DNA from 4 places in the Neobacillus sp. BF23-41 genome. Region 1 is predicted to be linked to each of the others. Evidence: riboswitches for the same ligand, from Rfam matches in the RefSeq annotation. Region 1 holds a riboswitch; each other region holds the start of a gene.

The links. Region 1 has a riboswitch for S-adenosylmethionine ahead of mmuP (S-methylmethionine permease). Riboswitches for the same ligand answer to the same signal wherever they lie in the genome.
Region 2: linked by a shared signal. The riboswitch ahead of AB7942_RS14490 (methionine ABC transporter ATP-binding protein) and the one ahead of mmuP (S-methylmethionine permease) in region 1 are both predicted to bind S-adenosylmethionine.
Region 3: linked by a shared signal. The riboswitch ahead of mtnK (S-methyl-5-thioribose kinase) and the one ahead of mmuP (S-methylmethionine permease) in region 1 are both predicted to bind S-adenosylmethionine.
Region 4: linked by a shared signal. The riboswitch ahead of metK (methionine adenosyltransferase) and the one ahead of mmuP (S-methylmethionine permease) in region 1 are both predicted to bind S-adenosylmethionine.

The regions. Positions count from the first base shown of each region.
Region 1 covers NZ_JBGBPR010000026.1:48,692-53,084, forward strand. The annotation lists gene mmuM (homocysteine S-methyltransferase) at 78-1,025, opposite strand; gene mmuP (S-methylmethionine permease) at 1,000-2,409, opposite strand; SAM riboswitch class I at 2,493-2,597, opposite strand; partial or broken gene AB7942_RS25380 (23S rRNA (pseudouridine(1915)-N(3))-methyltransferase RlmH) at 2,733-2,824, opposite strand; gene AB7942_RS25385 (YvrJ family protein) at 3,061-3,204, opposite strand; gene AB7942_RS25390 (DUF2922 domain-containing protein) at 3,274-3,492, opposite strand; gene AB7942_RS25395 (DUF1659 domain-containing protein) at 3,576-3,794, opposite strand.
Region 2 covers NZ_JBGBPR010000008.1:154,228-158,620, reverse strand. The annotation lists gene AB7942_RS14500 (MetQ/NlpA family ABC transporter substrate-binding protein) at 31-858, opposite strand; gene AB7942_RS14495 (methionine ABC transporter permease) at 879-1,550, opposite strand; gene AB7942_RS14490 (methionine ABC transporter ATP-binding protein) at 1,540-2,553, opposite strand; SAM riboswitch class I at 2,645-2,751, opposite strand; gene AB7942_RS14485 (ABC transporter permease) at 3,037-4,182, opposite strand; gene AB7942_RS14480 (ABC transporter permease) at 4,182-4,393, opposite strand, start outside.
Region 3 covers NZ_JBGBPR010000001.1:365,113-369,505, reverse strand. The annotation lists gene AB7942_RS01740 (DUF2087 domain-containing protein) at 130-714, shown strand; gene mtnK (S-methyl-5-thioribose kinase) at 749-1,933, opposite strand; SAM riboswitch class I at 2,037-2,189, opposite strand; gene AB7942_RS01730 (carbon-nitrogen family hydrolase) at 2,258-3,043, opposite strand; gene AB7942_RS01725 (pyridoxal phosphate-dependent aminotransferase) at 3,162-4,337, shown strand.
Region 4 covers NZ_JBGBPR010000006.1:202,180-206,572, reverse strand. The annotation lists gene pckA (phosphoenolpyruvate carboxykinase (ATP)) at 1-1,005, opposite strand, end outside; SAM riboswitch class I at 1,257-1,396, shown strand; gene metK (methionine adenosyltransferase) at 1,597-2,796, shown strand; gene asnB (asparagine synthase (glutamine-hydrolyzing)) at 3,077-4,393, shown strand, end outside.

The sequences.
Region 1 (4,393 bases):
AGAATTTTCCGGTTAATTTATTATTAGAAATAAACCTCATTTACTTATGATACGGTTCTCCGTAACGATCTAAACAATTAAGAAGTTCGCCACTTTTTTGAAATCTCTTCAATATGATGAGGTGCTGTTCTGCAGCATCCTCCTATTAGTCGTGCCCCTGCAAAGTACCATTCTTCAGATTTAAAGTCGAGCCCATTACATAATTCTTGACCATGCCATGTTTTAGTTTCTGGATTATAGGTTTCACCAGAGTTCGGATAAACAATAATCGGTTTTTTGGTGTTTGTTCGCAACTCGTTGATAGCTTCCGTCACGATTGTCACTGGTGCACAATTGAGACCAATGGCAACAATTTGTTCGTTGTCACCAAACACTCTCGCACACTCTGCCAGCGGCGTATTGTCACTTATCGCATTCTCATTTTTCAAAGAAAAGGATAGCCAGGCATATGTATCTGGAAATTCCTTCAACAATGAAGCTAATACCTTCGCTTCCTGCAGGGAAGGAATCGTTTCAAATGCTAATAGATCAGCACCTGCTTCAATCAACGCTGACATTCTTGTGCGATGAAAGTCTATTAATGTTTCATCTGTAACACCGTAGTTTCCCACATACTCTGAACCATCGGCTAGGTAAGCACCATAAGGGCCAACGGATGCGGCAACCAATGGCTTAGGTCTATTGGTTTGTGAATTTTCCTGCCAAAAATCATCTCTTGCTTTTCTCGCAAGTAACACCGTTTTCTTAATTAGTTCTAAAGCTTCTTTCTCTTGGATACCACGCTTGGAAAAACCGTCAATGGTTGCTTGATAGCTTGACGTTATGGCACAGTCCGCTCCAGCACGAAAATAGTCAGAATGAACCTGATAAATCAATTCTGGATTTTCTAGTAATACACGTGCAGACCAGAGGGGATCGTCCAAATTACACCCATGCGACTCAAGCTCTGTGGCTAACGCTCCGTCCAGTAGCATAATGGAATGTTCGGATAAAATAGCCTTAATAGGGTTGATTTTGTTGGACATAACCTACTCCTCTTTTCTTTAATCTTTGGGTTAAATAATAACTTGCATAGCAAAACAATATAAATGGAATGCCACAATATAAGGCAATTCGTTGTGTAGGGTCAAATGCGATTCCAATACATGAAGCAAGACAAAGGATAAAGGAAGCGATTGGTACCAAAGGATAGAATGGTGTACGATAAACCAAGTCCTTTACGGAATTTCCTTCTTTAATATATTGTCTGCGAAATAAAAACTGTGAAGCACTAATACTCATCCAAACTACCACCACAGCTAGGCCCGAAATGGATACAAGTACGATATACACTGTATCTGGTGCAATAATACTTGAGAACAAAGCTAAACCACCGCCAAACATGCTAAAAATGACTGCATATATTGGAACACCTTGTTTTGTTAATTTTGCAAAAATGGGTGATATCGTATTCTTATCTGCAAGTGACCAAAGCATTCTTGAAGAGGCATAAAGACCTGAGTTTGCAGCAGATAGAATGGCTGTTAATATGACAAAGTTCATAATATCCGCTGCATATGGTACGCCAATTTGTTCAAGAACGGCAACAAAGGGGCTCTCTAATACTCCTGCATCTGAAGTAGGCATTAATGCAGATAATACAACAATCGTTCCTACAAAAAAGATAATCAATCTCCACAATGTAGTACGAATGGCCTTTGGTATCGTTTTTTCCGGATTTGCTGTTTCCCCCGCTGCAATTCCTATTAATTCCGTTCCTGAAAAGGCAAAGTTAACCGCAAGCATTGTCATGACAATCGCAAAAGCACCATTAGGAAATAAACCTGCACTTGTAAAATTAGAGAAGAACGGTGCCGATTGGGAATGGGTCATCGGAAGAAAACCTACCATTGCCGCTGCTCCTACAACAATAAACAGAACAATCGCTATTACCTTTATAGACGCAAACCAGAATTCAGATTCAGCGAAAAACTTAACCGTCAGTATATTTAAGACAAAAACCAAAATAGCAAACAGCAAACTCCAATTCCAGACATTAATGGATGGAAACCATCGCTGCATTAATAATCCTGCAGCCGTAAATTCAGAACCTAAAGCAACAGTCCAAGTTAGCCAGTACAACCAAGCAACTGTATACCCAGTCCCTGGTCCAATATATTTAGTCGCATAACTGTGAAAGGCACCAGTTTCAGGCATATGTACGGAAAGCTCTCCTAAACATAGCATGACGAGATAAACCACTAGTGCACCAATCAGATAGGACAGAATGGTCCCAAACGGGCCAGCTTGTTGAATCGTGTAACCCGAACTTAAGAATAATCCTGTTCCAATCACTCCGCCGAGCGATAGCATAACTAAATGCCGTGTTTGCATTTTTCTTTGAAATTTTTGCTTGCTTTTCTTCTCCATCCTAGTCTCCTTTTTCCTACATCCAGAAAAAACAAAAAACGCACTCAGATAAATGAGTGCGTTACTGACAAATAATAACGTAGCTCTTATCTATCAAGGCTTCACACCCGATGGAATTAGCACAGTGTCTTATTAGACCTGCTGCTGAGGTTTCATAGGGCCAGTCCCTCCGCCTCTCTGGATAAGAAATATTTTTTTAAACTTTATCAATCTATTAAATAATTGTCAATATATTTCTGAGTTTTTTAAAATTTTAAAACCTTATAAGCAAAAAATATAATAATTATGCTTATCTAATATAAATTCAAGTAAAAATTTCGTCGTTACTTATGGTACGGTTCACCGCGATTAATCCGAAAAGCTCTATAAATTTGTTCAACAAGGATTGTCTCATCAGCTGATGGGGGAAGGTCATCCAGGCAAGACCGTGGGGACGAATCGAGACTTGCCTACCATTAAAAAGAAGCGATTCAAATCAAAAAGAACCCGTCGATGATTGTAGGAGTAGTCGTGATATTGATCATTGGTGTAGTTGTATATAAAGTTAAAAGGGAAAAAGAGCGGTTAAGGAATTCTGGATAAAGTGAAAGAATAAAAACAAGAAACCACCTTGGATCTACTTAATAGTAGAGGCTAGGTGGTTTCTCTTTTTTATATTCGCTCCCTCATCCGCTCAGGAAGTGTCTGTATCGACTGGACGACCAAATCAAGCTTTGCTTCAATTCGGTAAAGCAAATAAAGAGTCACAACGATGGGGAATCCCACCTGGCTGATGATTGGAATCAACTGCTCCACTTTTCTCTCCTCCTTCCATTGTTTATAAAAAGAGGCTGGGTTCATAATGAATCCGGCCTCTCACTTTTATTAGGCAATCACGTAATCTGTCACATTGCGTTCGATCACTCTTGCTCCTTTTGCAGCAACAAACTTCCCGCTGCTAGTTGTGAAAACTTCAGATGCAATAATCTGCGCCATCGATAATTTTACGACTTCTTCATCAATCGGCTCTTTGGGGTTATCAATGGAAAGGCTTGCTGTCTTTCCGAACTCCGTGGCAAATTGCAATTCCAATGTTTTTGCCATTTCTTTCACCTCCTATCCCTTCGTTTTTTACTAGACTATTAACCTAGAATCGCGGAGCTGTCATTCCGTTTCACTTTAGACTATTAACCTACAATTGCGATGATATCATTCCGCTCCACTTTGTTTAGCGTATCATTGCATAGAACTGCAACTGCTAGTGCCGCTTGCGATAATTGATCCGCAGTAGCTGCCTTGGTGACATTGCTAAACGTTTTCGCTTTGAGGATGGGATTTCCCTCGTCATCCATGCCCGCTTCAAATACGATGCGAAGCTTCGTTACTTCTAATAACGCTAGTGCCATTGTCTCTCACCACCTTTCACCTTCTATATAGAAAAAAGTCGGTAAAAAGGACAGGGGAGGAAGAAGAAATTTTTAAAGTGCTGTTGGCTAAAACTAGGATTGGTGAAGACATCACTCGACAAACTTTTTAGGTGTTTGAAGGGATAAAGCCAGGAGTGGTGCGTGCTAAGGCCACTATTAATTAAACGTTTGTGTAGTAGGGAAAAGACAGGCAATTAATAGAATTATGTAAGTTTAATAGAAACCTATCTGATTTTGTGGAAAGGTGGGTTATTTCCTGCGGAATACACTTTCAGTTATCGACAATTTTCCTTCTTGCATGGCAGGGAAGGTTCTTATAAATCAGTACTTATAGCTGTTTTAACTAAACGTTTGATTAGTATAGCCTATATGGAATTTCGTCGAACGGCTGTATTTTTTAGTATAGATTGGCTATTTATTCGCTTCTCCTTTTGTTGTGAAGCGTTCTACAACTTGATTATTCAATTGAATTTGTATCGTATCAATTTCCCCGTATCGGAAATAGTATTCTTATTAATGATTCATCCCCATTTGTAAAAAGAGGAAATTCCCTCATTAAAGACCCTATGATGCAAAGA
Region 2 (4,393 bases), on a different contig from region 1:
AGAATAGAGACTTCGAGGCTTGTTCTGGATTTACTTTTTCATCCAATCCGGTTTTCCAAATCCTTCAAATTGTTCATCGATTACTTTTTTAAATTCCTCAGACTCGACAACAGCTTTTATATCTTTTGCAAATTGAGCATCTTTGTTTTCTGTTTTCACCGCTACAACATTGCGATAAGGATCGAGCATATTCTCAAGCGCTAGCGCTTTAAGCAAGTCCATTTTAGCAGCAAGGGCGAAGTTTCCAGGTACAGCGGCTATGTCAGCACTATCGACAGAACGAGGCAGCTGACCTGCTTCAATCGGCTGAAACTTCAAGTTCTTCTTATTTTCAGTAATATCCTTCTCAGACACTTTAATCGGGTCTGCCTTTTCATTAATTTTAATCAAACCTTCATCACGGAGCGTATTCAAGGCCCGAGCGGCATTCGTCGGATCATTTGGAAGGGTAACTGTTGACCCATCCTTCACCTCAGCAAGCGATTTATAAGTGTTTGAATAAAGGCCCATAGGTGCCGTTGGGACAGAAATCAACGCGGATAAATCCATGTTATTTTCCTTCGCAAAACTTGAAAGGTAAATCGAGTTTTGGAAGAGGTTTGCGTGAATATCACCATTATCTAGCGCTTTGTCTGGTTGAATATAATCACTAAATTCAACAATCTCTACTTTGTAGCCCTTTTCTTCTAATCCTGGTACAATCGCTTTCTTCAACATATCACTATACGGACCAGCTGTAGCCCCCAATTTAATATTCTTTGAATCAGCGCTTTTCTTATCGTTGTTTCCTGAGCTGCCACAAGCAGCTAAAGCTCCTAAGACTACTAGCAAAATAAATGATAAAAACAATTTTTTCATGACTATTTCCCTCTCTCTTTTTATCTTTTATCAAAAACTTTGGCGAGAAAATCGCCAAGAAACTGAACAAACTGAACTAAAACAATTAATATAATCACAGTGGCAATCATAATGGTATTGTCGTATCGATAGTAACCAAACCGAATGGCCAAATCACCAATTCCACCGCCGCCAACGGTCCCTGCCATCGCCGAAAATCCAATTAAACTAATCAGTGTTAAGGTAATACCTGAGATAATTCCTGACCTTGCTTCAAGGAGCAGGACATCTTTAATAATCATTAACGGCGTAGCGCCGGCAGCTATCGCGGCTTCAATGACCCCTTTATCAATCTCCCTTAATGCATTCTCGACAATTCGGGCAAAAAAAGGAATCGAAGCTACAGAAAGCGAAACACTCGCAGCAGTTGGTCCAATTGTTGTACCTACTAGAAAATTGGTTAAGGGAATTAACGCCACCAATAAAATAATAAAAGGAATGGAGCGGACTAAATTAACAACAAAGCCCATGCAAAGTTGGATGACGCGATTTTGCAAAAACAAGCCTTTGTCGGTCACGTATAATAGAATCCCTACTGGCAAGCCAATGACTATCGCGATTACCAATGAGATGAGGATCATATAAATCGTTTGTAAAAATGCTGTATTTATATCAGGAATTAGTTCCAAAAGATGCTGAAAATCAAAGCCCATTACGTAACACCTCCACTTGCGCTGCCCGGTCTTCGATATACTGAAGTGCTGCTTTCACGTCTTCCTTTTGTCCCTTCAATTCCATGATAAAGATGCCAAGTGGCAATTCTTGAATATATTCAATCGATCCATGCAGGAAGTTCCCTTTTACGTTATATTGCTGGAGCATATCGGAAATAACGCCCTCTCCAGCGACTTTCCCCTTAAACATGACCTTGATAATCGGTCCTTCACAATTATTTAAAATGGTCTCCGGAACGTCAAAGGAAACAACACTGTCGATAAATTCTTTGGTCAGTTCTGCCTGAGGGTTGGCAAATATATCATATACCGCTCCCTCTTCAATGACCTTTCCTTCTTGCATAATCGCCATTCGATTACAAATTTCCTTGACAACATTCATCTCATGCGTGATTAAAACTATCGTAATATCGAGTTCTTTGTTAATTTTTTTCAATAAATTTAAGATCGATTTTGTCGTGGTTGGATCCAGGGCTGATGTTGCTTCATCACATAATAGTACCTTCGGATTATTAGCCAGCGCTCGTGCAATCCCTACCCGTTGTTTTTGTCCACCGCTCAGTTGGGAAGGATAAACATCCCTTTTATCTCCAAGACCGACCGTTGCAAGCAGTTCTTCCACCCGTTCTTTGATTTGGCTCTTTGGATAGTTGGCCGCTTTCAAGGAAAACACGATATTCTCAAACACCGTTTTTTGACTGATTAAATAAAAGTGTTGAAAAATCATCCCTATTTTTAATCGTGATAAGCGTAGATTCTCCCCCTTTAGTGAAGTAAGGTCAATACCATCAACAGTAATACTCCCTGATGTTGGTCGCTCCAACAGATTAATACAGCGCAAGAGCGAACTTTTTCCTGCACCTGAATAGCCGACAATTCCATAAATTCCGCCTCTTTGAACGGTTAACGAAACATCATCCACACCTTTTACCGTGCCATTTTTCGTATTGTAAACTTTCGAAAGATTCTGAATCTCAATCATACGATTACCTCTTTTTTAAAATGCAATATTTTGGATATAAAAAAATGCCCCTCTCAACTGAAAGGGACATCGAAATACAAGTGGATATTTCGACTTATCTTTCAGAATGATCGTCATTCTGCAGGAATTGGCACCTTCCCTGTAATGGGGGTTGCCGGACGTCATAGGGCCTAGTCCCTCAGTCGCTCTCGATAAGTTTCATCATTAAATTAAGATATTTAAGATATTACCAATCTATTTTAATCTTGTCAATCATCTGAAAATAGTATTCTAACATAATATGGATTTCCATTCCCATAAAATCAATCAAAATAGTTGGATTAACTATACTATACTCAACTATACTAGTCTATTCTATTTTTATTTTACCTGCATCTCATTCCGACCAGCCAAAAAAAAGACAAGAGCAACTTTGCCCTCATCCGACGTTTACACTTTTCCGCTTTATACATTAGCTGTGCGGAGGTCTGAACCACATATCTACTACACAAAAGTCTGTGTAGAATTATTTCTACTAAATCGATACACCGCAATCAAGAAAAACGCAGCGGCAAAGGCAAATAGAATCATGAAATTTAAATACAACCCGCTAAATTCATTTCCTTCCTGAAGCTTCGTTAACGTATCCAATGTCCAGCGCTGCGGCAGGAAATTAGCAATTTTCTGTAACGATTTCGGCATCACTTCCACCGGCCAGAAGCAGCCGGAAAGCATGACGGTCGGAGTGATAATTAAATTTTGCAAGGCGCCCGCGGCACTGCGGCTGTTTGAAAAAGAAACAATCATTAATGAGATCCCTACGGAAATCAATGAAAATAGCATCATGACGAACGCCGCTGACCAAAAGGACATATTGATGCCAATATCAAAGATACTTTTCATAATCGTTAACGTGATCAGCACCTGTATCGTCATCACAATCATGTTGACCATGACATTGGAGAAGATATACTTCCTGGCATTAATCGGTGTTGATAATAACCGAAAATAGGTGCGGTTTTCTTTTTCTAAAAGGATGATCTCGGACATATTGCAGGCCGACATCAGCATGATCATAATCAGGAAGCCAATCGTTTGGTTGGTCATAAACTTGTTTTTTGAAGAATCTTCTAAAGCATTTGTGGTCAGCTTATAATCTGTTTGCTGGTAATCCTGATACATCTGCTCAAAAGTCTGTTGATTACCGCCTGCAACATAACTGATCGTCGCAATATTATCGATATACTGATGTAAATAAGATTTCACGTATGCGGTAATTGCTGCACCCTTGATCGAGGTCAGTTGGATATGGTCAGGCTCCCCAGCCAAGACACTGTCAGAATATCCTTTTTCAAAGGTAATTACACTATCTAGATAGCCAGACGAGATTTGATCTTGAACATCGGCCGTGGTAATCTTGGAAATTTCCACATTCTCTAATCTTTTTAAAAATTGGATTGTATCCGTAGTAATCTCGCTAGGGTCCTGATTAACAATTCCAACATGAAGGATTGTTTTTTGATCGCCGCCATAGACGAGCAAGGAGATAAAAATCCCGATTAACGGCATACATAGATACATAATAATGTTTTTCTTTTTTCGAAACGTCACACGTAACGTGTTCTGAATTAACCAGAGGATATCCTTCATTATAGCCCCTCCCGTCTTTGCAAAGATATGATCGCCACGAGTAAAAATAAGAGCGCCCCGCCAAGATTCATCGTTAGCGCTGGAATAGCTGCCGCAAAGTCATTCGCATAAATAATCTTTGTCAGCGCTGTATTCATCCAGGTTAGCGGCGAAAGCTCAGTAATCAGCTTGAAAATGCCTTCTGGGTTGTCAATTTTAAAATAAGCTCCGC
Region 3 (4,393 bases), on a different contig from region 1:
AAAAGCAATTCAAAAAAACACTTCCTTATAGGTAGTGTTTTTTTGTTGGTTATTGACAGGGGAGATTAAATTTGATATATATCTAATTAGATGTATATCGAAGTGGAATGAAGAGGAGGTAGTGCATTGATACAATTAGACCGTGTTGTTGCGTTTTATAAAACGATGGGGGATCCCACACGGATTAGAATCGTTGCTATATTAGCAAAAGGTCCACTCCATGGGCAGGCAATAGCAGGAAAGCTTGGCTTGTCCGCACCTACGATTACCCATCATTTAAAGAAATTACGAGAGATCCATGTGGTGTATGACAGAAGAGTCAAGAATACGATTTACTTTTACCTAAATGAATCGTTGATTAACCAGCAGGCAAAGGTGTTTACAGAGCTGTTAGAAAAAAAGGGGAAGGAGTTGGATGAAATGGTCGAGTCAAGTATCGAGAGACAAAAAATTATCGAGAACTTCTTTATGAAAAATGGGAAACTAAAGAACATTCCTGCCCAAAGGAAGAAGAAATTAATCGTGTTCGAACACATGGTACGTGGGTTAAAAATAGGTGAAAAGTACGAAGAAAAACAATTAAACGAGTATATAAAACAATTCCATGATGATTATGCAACTATTCGCAGAGAGTTTATCATAAATCATTACATGTTCCGCGAAAATGGTATTTATGAACTAAATCCAGAAGAACTGTGGGCAAAACTTGACTAGAAAAGCAATCCGAAAGTTCGGATTGCTTTTCCTATTATAATGCTCCTTTTACCGTCGTTATGAAAGAAGAAAGGTTCTTTATTTCTTTTCGTTGTTTAATTAGGATTGTACCGAGATCTAATGTTCTCTGCTTAGCAGTAATTCTAGTTTGATCTTCCTCGATCCCATCTAAATCAGCAACATGAGCAAGACCAATTGTTCTTCTGATTAATTCGCAGCCTGCAAAGCCGATCGAGTCCTCAAAAAACTTAGTTAAATTATAGTTTAAAAATCTAGTGGATTTAGCGTAATCGTCTTTATTCTCCGTATTCCATAATTGTGTAAATTGATCCTCAAATACATTCCATACCGTTTCAATATGATTGAGGAAAAGATCACGTTGTTCAACATTTGCTATTACCTGAAAGAGAAGATTTGCAAATACTTGGCCGATATCAAATCCAGCTGGTCCGTAAAAAGCAAATTCAGGATCGATTACTTTTGTTTCATAATTATCGGCAAAAACACTTCCGGTATGAAGATCACCATGGAGGAGAACTTCAGCTTCTGTTAAAAAGCGTTTCTTCAAAATATTTACATGAAACTTTAGTTCTTCATCCTGCCAAAGCTCTTCGACTACAGGATGCAGTCCTTCCTCGAAATCGTTGGTTTCTGCATCAATAAAAGGATCGGTAAAGATTAAATCTTCAGTTATTTTGCAAAGCTCGGGATTGATAAACTGTTGTACATATTCCTTTTTTAAGGAAAGGCCTAATCCGTAATCGGAAGTGTAAAATAGTGTTTTTGCAAGATATTCACCTAGATGCTTTGAAATTAATGGATAGGTTTCTCCTTTGATAAAGCCAGTTCTTGCGATCGAAAGATGGGAAAGGTCCTCCATTACGGTTACAGCTAGGACATCATCTGTGAAAAAAACTTGGGGTACATAATCTGGAGCAATCTGTCCGAAAATTTTTAAGGCATCCGCTTCAATCTTTGCTCTTTTCAAAGTTAATGGCCAGCTTTCGCCAACTACCTTTGCATAAGGGAGAGCTTGTTTGATAATAACACTTTTTCCTTTTAATTTATCAACAATATGAAAGACTAGATTGAGATTCCCATCGCCAATCTCCTTGCAGGAAAGTTTTGCATGCTGGTCAAAAATTTTCAATTCAAGTGCCAGTTCAACTGCACTCCCGTTTGTTAAAGGCTGGTATGTTTTTTGTTTTAGTAGACTCATTATGGTTCCTCCTCGTTTTTGGGAGGCTTAATTATGCACGCAGGCACTAAAAAAGCCTCTTTCTCATCTGAAAGAGGCTGATAGACAATATTGTCTGTCTCACCTCTTATCTCTCAGAAAGATAATCCTTCTGTTGGAATTAGCACCGTGCCTTAAAGGGGGGATCCCCAGCGCAAAAAGCGCCCCATTTCAATGGGTTTCCGGTCGGTTGCTGGGCTTCAAAGGGCCAAATCCCTCAGCCAGCTCGTGATAAGAGAAAATCTATTTAACTGGTAAAAATCATATCAGTAACAAAGAGAAAGTGTCAATATTTTTTGAAAATTATTATTTATAGAATTCTGGTTTTCTATCCGTGAAAATAGGAATTTGCTTACGGACCTCCTTGACTAAGTCCATCTCAATTTCAGCCGATAGGATTTCTTCCTTCATTCCAGCCTCAGCAATGACCTCACCCCACGGGTCAATAATCATTGAGTGACCAGCAAAATGGTTTTTTGGGTCATTTCCAGAACGGTTACAGGCAATTACATAACATTGATTTTCAATTGCTCTGGCAATTAAAAGGGCCCTCCAGTGGGACAATCTGGGTGCAGGCCATTCGGCCACAACAAACAGTGCTTCTGCACCATCTGATGTGTGAGCGCGTATCCACTCTGGAAACCGGATATCATAACAGATCGACCCAGCAAACTGGTGATTATCAAGTTGGAAAAGTCCCTTCTCAGCGCCAGGCTCTAAGAAAACATGCTCATTCATGAGTTTAAAAAGATGTAGTTTACTATACTGGTGCACAAGCGTGCCATCTTTATTGATGATGAGGAGAGTATTTTTTACTCCTGTTTCTTCTCGGTTCGCAACTGAGCCGCCAACGAAATGAACCTGATTTTTTTGTGCTGCATTTCTCAGAAATTCAATCGTTTGTAGTGCTTTTGGGTCTGCAATTTCATTCAGGCGGGTCAAGTCATAACCCGTTGTCCATAGTTCTGGAAGGACAATGATATCGGGTTGTTCAATCAGTGCTTTTTCAATGAGTCTTTCGGCAGTTTGGTAGTTTTTATTGGGATTGCCAAAGACGATATCCATTTGCAGACATGAAATTTTTAATTTCACGAATCTTCACCTCGTTTGAAATTTCGGAATTTTTTCTTTACAAGCCATTATAAAAGTTATATCATTTGTGACTAGAAATTCATAATGATTCTTATAAATAATTAAGCAGGTGAGAATAATGAAGCAATTTCCACCATCAGAACTATTAACTAGTCTTCCGAAGCAATTTTTTGCTTCACTTGTTAAAAAAGTGGGTGAGTATATTTCACAAGGGTTTGATGTGATTAATTTAGGGCAAGGCAATCCCGATCAGCCAACGCCTTCTCATATTGTTAAAAAACTTCAAGATGCAGCAGTGAATCCATTAAATCATAAATATTCTCCTTTTCAGGGACATCGTTATTTAAAACAGGCTGCCGCTGATTTTTATTTAAGAGAATATGGAGTGACCATTGATCCGGATAAAGAAGTGGCAATTTTGTTTGGGGGTAAAGCAGGACTTGTCGAAATCCCTCAATGCTTATTAAATCCGGGGGATACCATCCTCGTACCTGACCCCGGTTACCCAGATTATTGGTCTGGGGTTGCTCTTGCAAAAGCTGAAATGGTTACGATGCCGTTACGAGAGGAAAATAACTTTCTGCCGGATTATTGCGAACTGGATAAGTCTGTTTTATCAAAAGCAAAGTTAATGTTCCTCAATTATCCTAATAATCCAACAGGATCTACAGCTACTCATGAATTTTTTGATGAGACTATTAAGCTAGCGAGTGATCATGATATTTGTGTTATTCATGATTTTGCCTATGGTGCTATTGGTTTCGATGGTGAAAAACCAATAAGTTTTATGCAGGTTGAAGGGGCTAAAGAGGTTGGGATAGAGATATATACTTTATCAAAAACCTTTAATATGGCAGGCTGGCGTGTTGGTTTTGCTGTTGGGAATGAGAGTGTGATTTCAAGCATCGAACTTTTACAGGACCATCTTTATGTTAGTTTATTTGGGGCTGTACAAGAGGCAGCGGCTGAGGCTTTAATGGGCCCTCAGGATTGTGTACGGGAACTAAACGATCTTTATGAGAGAAGACGTAATGTATTGATTGATGGGCTTCGTTCATTGGGATGGAATGTCACCGCGCCAAAGGGTTCCTTTTTCGCGTGGCTCAAAGTTCCTGAGGGCAAAACATCTGAGGAATTTGCTAACATTTTACTTGAACAAGCACATATCATGGTTGCACCGGGAATTGGCTTTGGAGAATTTGGAGAAGGATATGTCCGTGTTGGGTTATTAACATCAGAACAACGATTAGCCGAAGCTGTTGAAAGAATTAGTCGTTTGGAAATATTCTGTTAAATCGATTGACATTTTTTATTTTTCTTGCGATAATCCAAATTAAAGTTAAACAACAT
Region 4 (4,393 bases), on a different contig from region 1:
GATACTTGGTTGAACAATATTATCAATTGCGTCAATCGGATAAGCGGCACGTGTATTTTCGGTCAACGTTCCATCTTCATAATCAGGGATTCTTGATTCCTGGTTCAATGTTACGTTTTCTAGGACAGTTCCAAAGCGGATGGCATCAAAAATTTGCGGCTCCTTTTCACGAGAAAGATTGATACATTTTGCGTAGCAGCCCCCCTCGATATTAAAGACACCATTGGAGGACCAACCGTGCTCATCATCCCCAATTAATCGACGATTGGAATCGGCTGATAAGGTTGTTTTGCCAGTTCCAGACAAGCCAAAGAATAAAGCAACATCGCCTTCAATCCCAACATTTGCAGAACAATGCATGGAAAAAATATTGTTTTCAGGCAGTAAATAATTCATTACAGAAAAAATCGACTTTTTCATTTCACCTGCGTATTCTGTACCACCTATTAAAACAATTCTTTTTTCAAAAGAAATCATAATAAAAGCTTCCGAGTTGGTGCCATCGATAGCCGGATCTGCCTTGAAATTAGGTGCAGAAATAACGGTAAATCCAGCATCATGGGCAAGAAGTTCATCATCAGACGGGCGAATAAATAACTGGTGTACAAATAAATTTTGCCAAGCTAATTCATTTACCACTTGGATGGATAAACGTGATTTTTTATCAGCACCCGCAAATCCTTTAAAAACAAAGATCTCATTTTTCTGTTGTAAATAATTAATGACCTTTTGATAAAGCTTTGTAAAAACCGGTTCTGAAATTGGTTGATTGGTCGTGCCCCATTCAATTTTGTCTTTAGTTGAATCTTCTAAAACAATGAATTTATCCTGTGGAGACCGGCCAGTATATTTTCCAGTAACGACACTAATAGCTCCCGTAGAAGTTAGTGCTCCTTCATGTCGGGTTAAGACTTTCTCAACTAATTGAGGAACAGATAATTGCACATGAACATGACTTTCATTTAACAATTGATTTAATTCATTAGGAGTATCAACAGAATTCATTTAATGAGACCTTCCTTTATTTTAGTTTTTATGTTGTTAATAATATAAAAAGTATAACACATTAGCCGAATTGATGTATCCTATTTAACTAAATTTATATATTATAAAACTTTAATTGAAGATATAAAAAATATTTATAAATAGAGACTAACTTACTTCGTATTATTCCCATTTTGTTGTGAAAGACATTTCTTAAAAAATTCATTGACATTGTTGGGCAGTGTGATATTATTCTAATTTGAACGGATACTCTCTTATCCTGAGCTGGTGGAGGGACAGGCCCAATGAAACCCAGCAACCTGCAGTATGAAAAGATTGACCACTTAAAAGGTCCTTTTCAGGATGCGAAGGTGCTAATCTGACGCAAGGCTTTGACCTTGAACGATAAGAGCGAAAGGCCCGGAACAACCTTTCCTCTCTGGTAAGGTTTTTTGTTTTGTATAAGTCCTTTATGAAAAGAGTCTCTAATAAAAATCCTTTGTTTATTACATACTAAGGGAATGAGTACCGTATCAAATTCTCGATGTTTAAGGAAGTATTCCTGTAACCTTCCTAAAACCTCGATTATCTCATATTATAGGAGGAATTCAGATGTCAACAAAACGTCGTTTGTTCACTTCTGAATCAGTTACTGAGGGTCATCCTGATAAGATCTGTGACCAAATTTCTGATTCCATTTTAGATGCTATTTTAGCAAGGGATGCTAATGCCCGTGTTGCGGCTGAAACTTCAGTAACAACAGGACTAGTGCTAGTAGCAGGAGAAATCACCACATCTACCTACGTGGATATTCCAAAAATTGTTCGTGAAACGATTAAAAACATCGGCTACAATCGCGCGAAATTCGGTTTTGACTCAGAAACCTGTGCTGTTTTAACATCTATTGATGAACAGTCTCCAGATATCGCGATGGGTGTTGACCAAGCTTTGGAAGCGCGTGAAGGTCAAATGTCCGATGAACAAATCGAAGCAATTGGTGCAGGGGACCAAGGTTTAATGTTTGGTTTTGCTTGTAATGAAACTAAAGAGCTTATGCCTCTTCCCATTTCACTAGCGCACAAACTTGCTCGCCGTTTAACAGAAGTACGTAAAGATAAGGTTCTTGATTACTTACGTCCAGACGGAAAAACACAAGTAACGGTTGAATATGATGAGAACGATAAACCAGTACGCATTGATACGATTGTTATTTCCACTCAACACAATCCTGAAGTTGAGTTAGAGCAAATTCAACGTAACTTGAAGGAATATGTTATTAATCCGGTAGTTCCAAAAGAATTAATCGATGAAAAGACAAAATACTTTATTAATCCAACCGGCCGTTTCGTTATTGGCGGACCACAAGGGGATGCTGGCTTAACAGGCCGGAAAATCATCGTAGATACGTATGGTGGATATGCTCGCCATGGCGGTGGTGCCTTCTCTGGTAAGGATCCTACAAAAGTGGACCGATCAGCTGCCTACGCAGCACGTTATGTTGCTAAAAACATCGTGGCTGCTGGCCTTGCTGATAAGGTAGAAGTTCAACTTGCTTACGCTATTGGTGTAGCAAGACCTGTTTCGATTGCTGTTGATACGTTTGGTACAGGTAAAGTAAGCGAAGAGGTGTTAGTTGACCTTGTAAGTGAAAACTTTGACCTTCGCCCTGCAGGTATCATTAACATGTTGGATCTTCGTCGTCCAATTTACCAACAAACAGCAGCTTACGGTCACTTTGGCCGTACTGATGTGGATCTTCCTTGGGAGCGCACAGATAAAGTAGAAACATTACGCCAACAAGCAAATCTATAAAACGTTATGGGGGTTACATTCTACATGTAGCCCCCGTTTTTATTTCTCCGTCTATTTACCTGTATAGTAATTCAATTAGTGAATAAAATGTAATGTTTAAGCAGGTCAAAAGAAGTGAAAAATGATGATATTAAATTTGCCTATTGTTCACAGTGCAATTTTTATATAAAAAGTGGTAGTATTAGAGAGTATGTTTTTCTGTCTAGCTCCAGCGCAAGGCGTTTGGGATTTGGAGCAATACGTCCTTTTAAAGGATATTTAGAATGAGGTGAAGTACATAATGTGTGGTTTTATCGGTTGTGTACACGACAAAACACAAAACTATAGTGATGAGCAAAAACAACAATTTAAAAATATGAACGATATTATAACTCATCGCGGGCCGGATGATGATGGTTTTTATTATGATGATCATATCCAATTTGGTTTCCGCCGTTTAAGTATCATTGATATTGAGAGTGGTCATCAACCGCTTACGTATGAAAATGAACGGTACTGGATTATCTTTAATGGTGAAGTTTATAACTATGTTGAACTGCGCGAGGAACTATTGAGTGAAGGATTAACCTTTTCAACAAGCTCCGATACCGAGGTTATTATTGCACTCTACAGCCATTTGAAGGAAAAAGCCGTCGAAAAACTACGCGGAATGTTCTCCTTTGTCATATGGGATAAACAAGAACAAACTCTTTATGGCGCACGTGATCCGTTCGGGATTAAACCGTTTTTTTATTTTGAAGATGGTGAAAGAACATTTTTTGCCTCTGAGAAAAAGAGTATTCTCTTGGGTCTCGAAAATGATGTTCTTAATTATGATTCCTTGCAGCATTATTTGACCTACCAATTTGTTCCTGAACCAACCACCATGTCAGATGGTATTAAGAAATTAGAGCCAGGTCATTTTTTTACCAAAAAGATTGGCTCACCAATGGAAATCAAAAGATATTGGAAAGCACACTTTAAACCAGTTCACAAATCAGAACCTGATTTTATCAAGGAAATTAAAGATGTCCTGTTCGATTCTGTAAAAATGCACATGCGCAGTGATGTTCCAGTAGGCTCATTCCTTTCTGGCGGGATTGATTCTTCGATTATTGCATCGATTGCAAAAGAATATCATCCTGCGATTAAAACCTTTTCGGTAGGTTTTGAGCATAATGGATTCAGTGAAATTGATGTCGCAAAAGAGACAGCTGAGAAGCTTGGTGTCGAAAATATCAGCTATGTGATTTCACCGCAGGAATATATGAATGAAATTCCAAAAATCATGTGGCATATGGATGATCCGCTGGCAGACCCTGCTTGTGTCCCGCTTTATTTTGTTGCCCGTGAAGCGAGAAAACACGTAACCGTTGTTCTTTCAGGTGAAGGTGCGGATGAATTATTTGGCGGCTACAATATTTATCACGAGCCGCAATCCTTAGAGGTGTTTAATAAAATTCCGAAAGCAGGAAAAGTGCTTTTAAAAGGGATCGCGGGTATGATGCCTGAGGGAATGAGAGGAAAAAGCTTTATCGAACGCGGTGTAACGCCAATGGAAGAACGTTACATTGGTAATGCGAAAATGTTTACCGAAGAAGAAAAGCGCGAACTACTA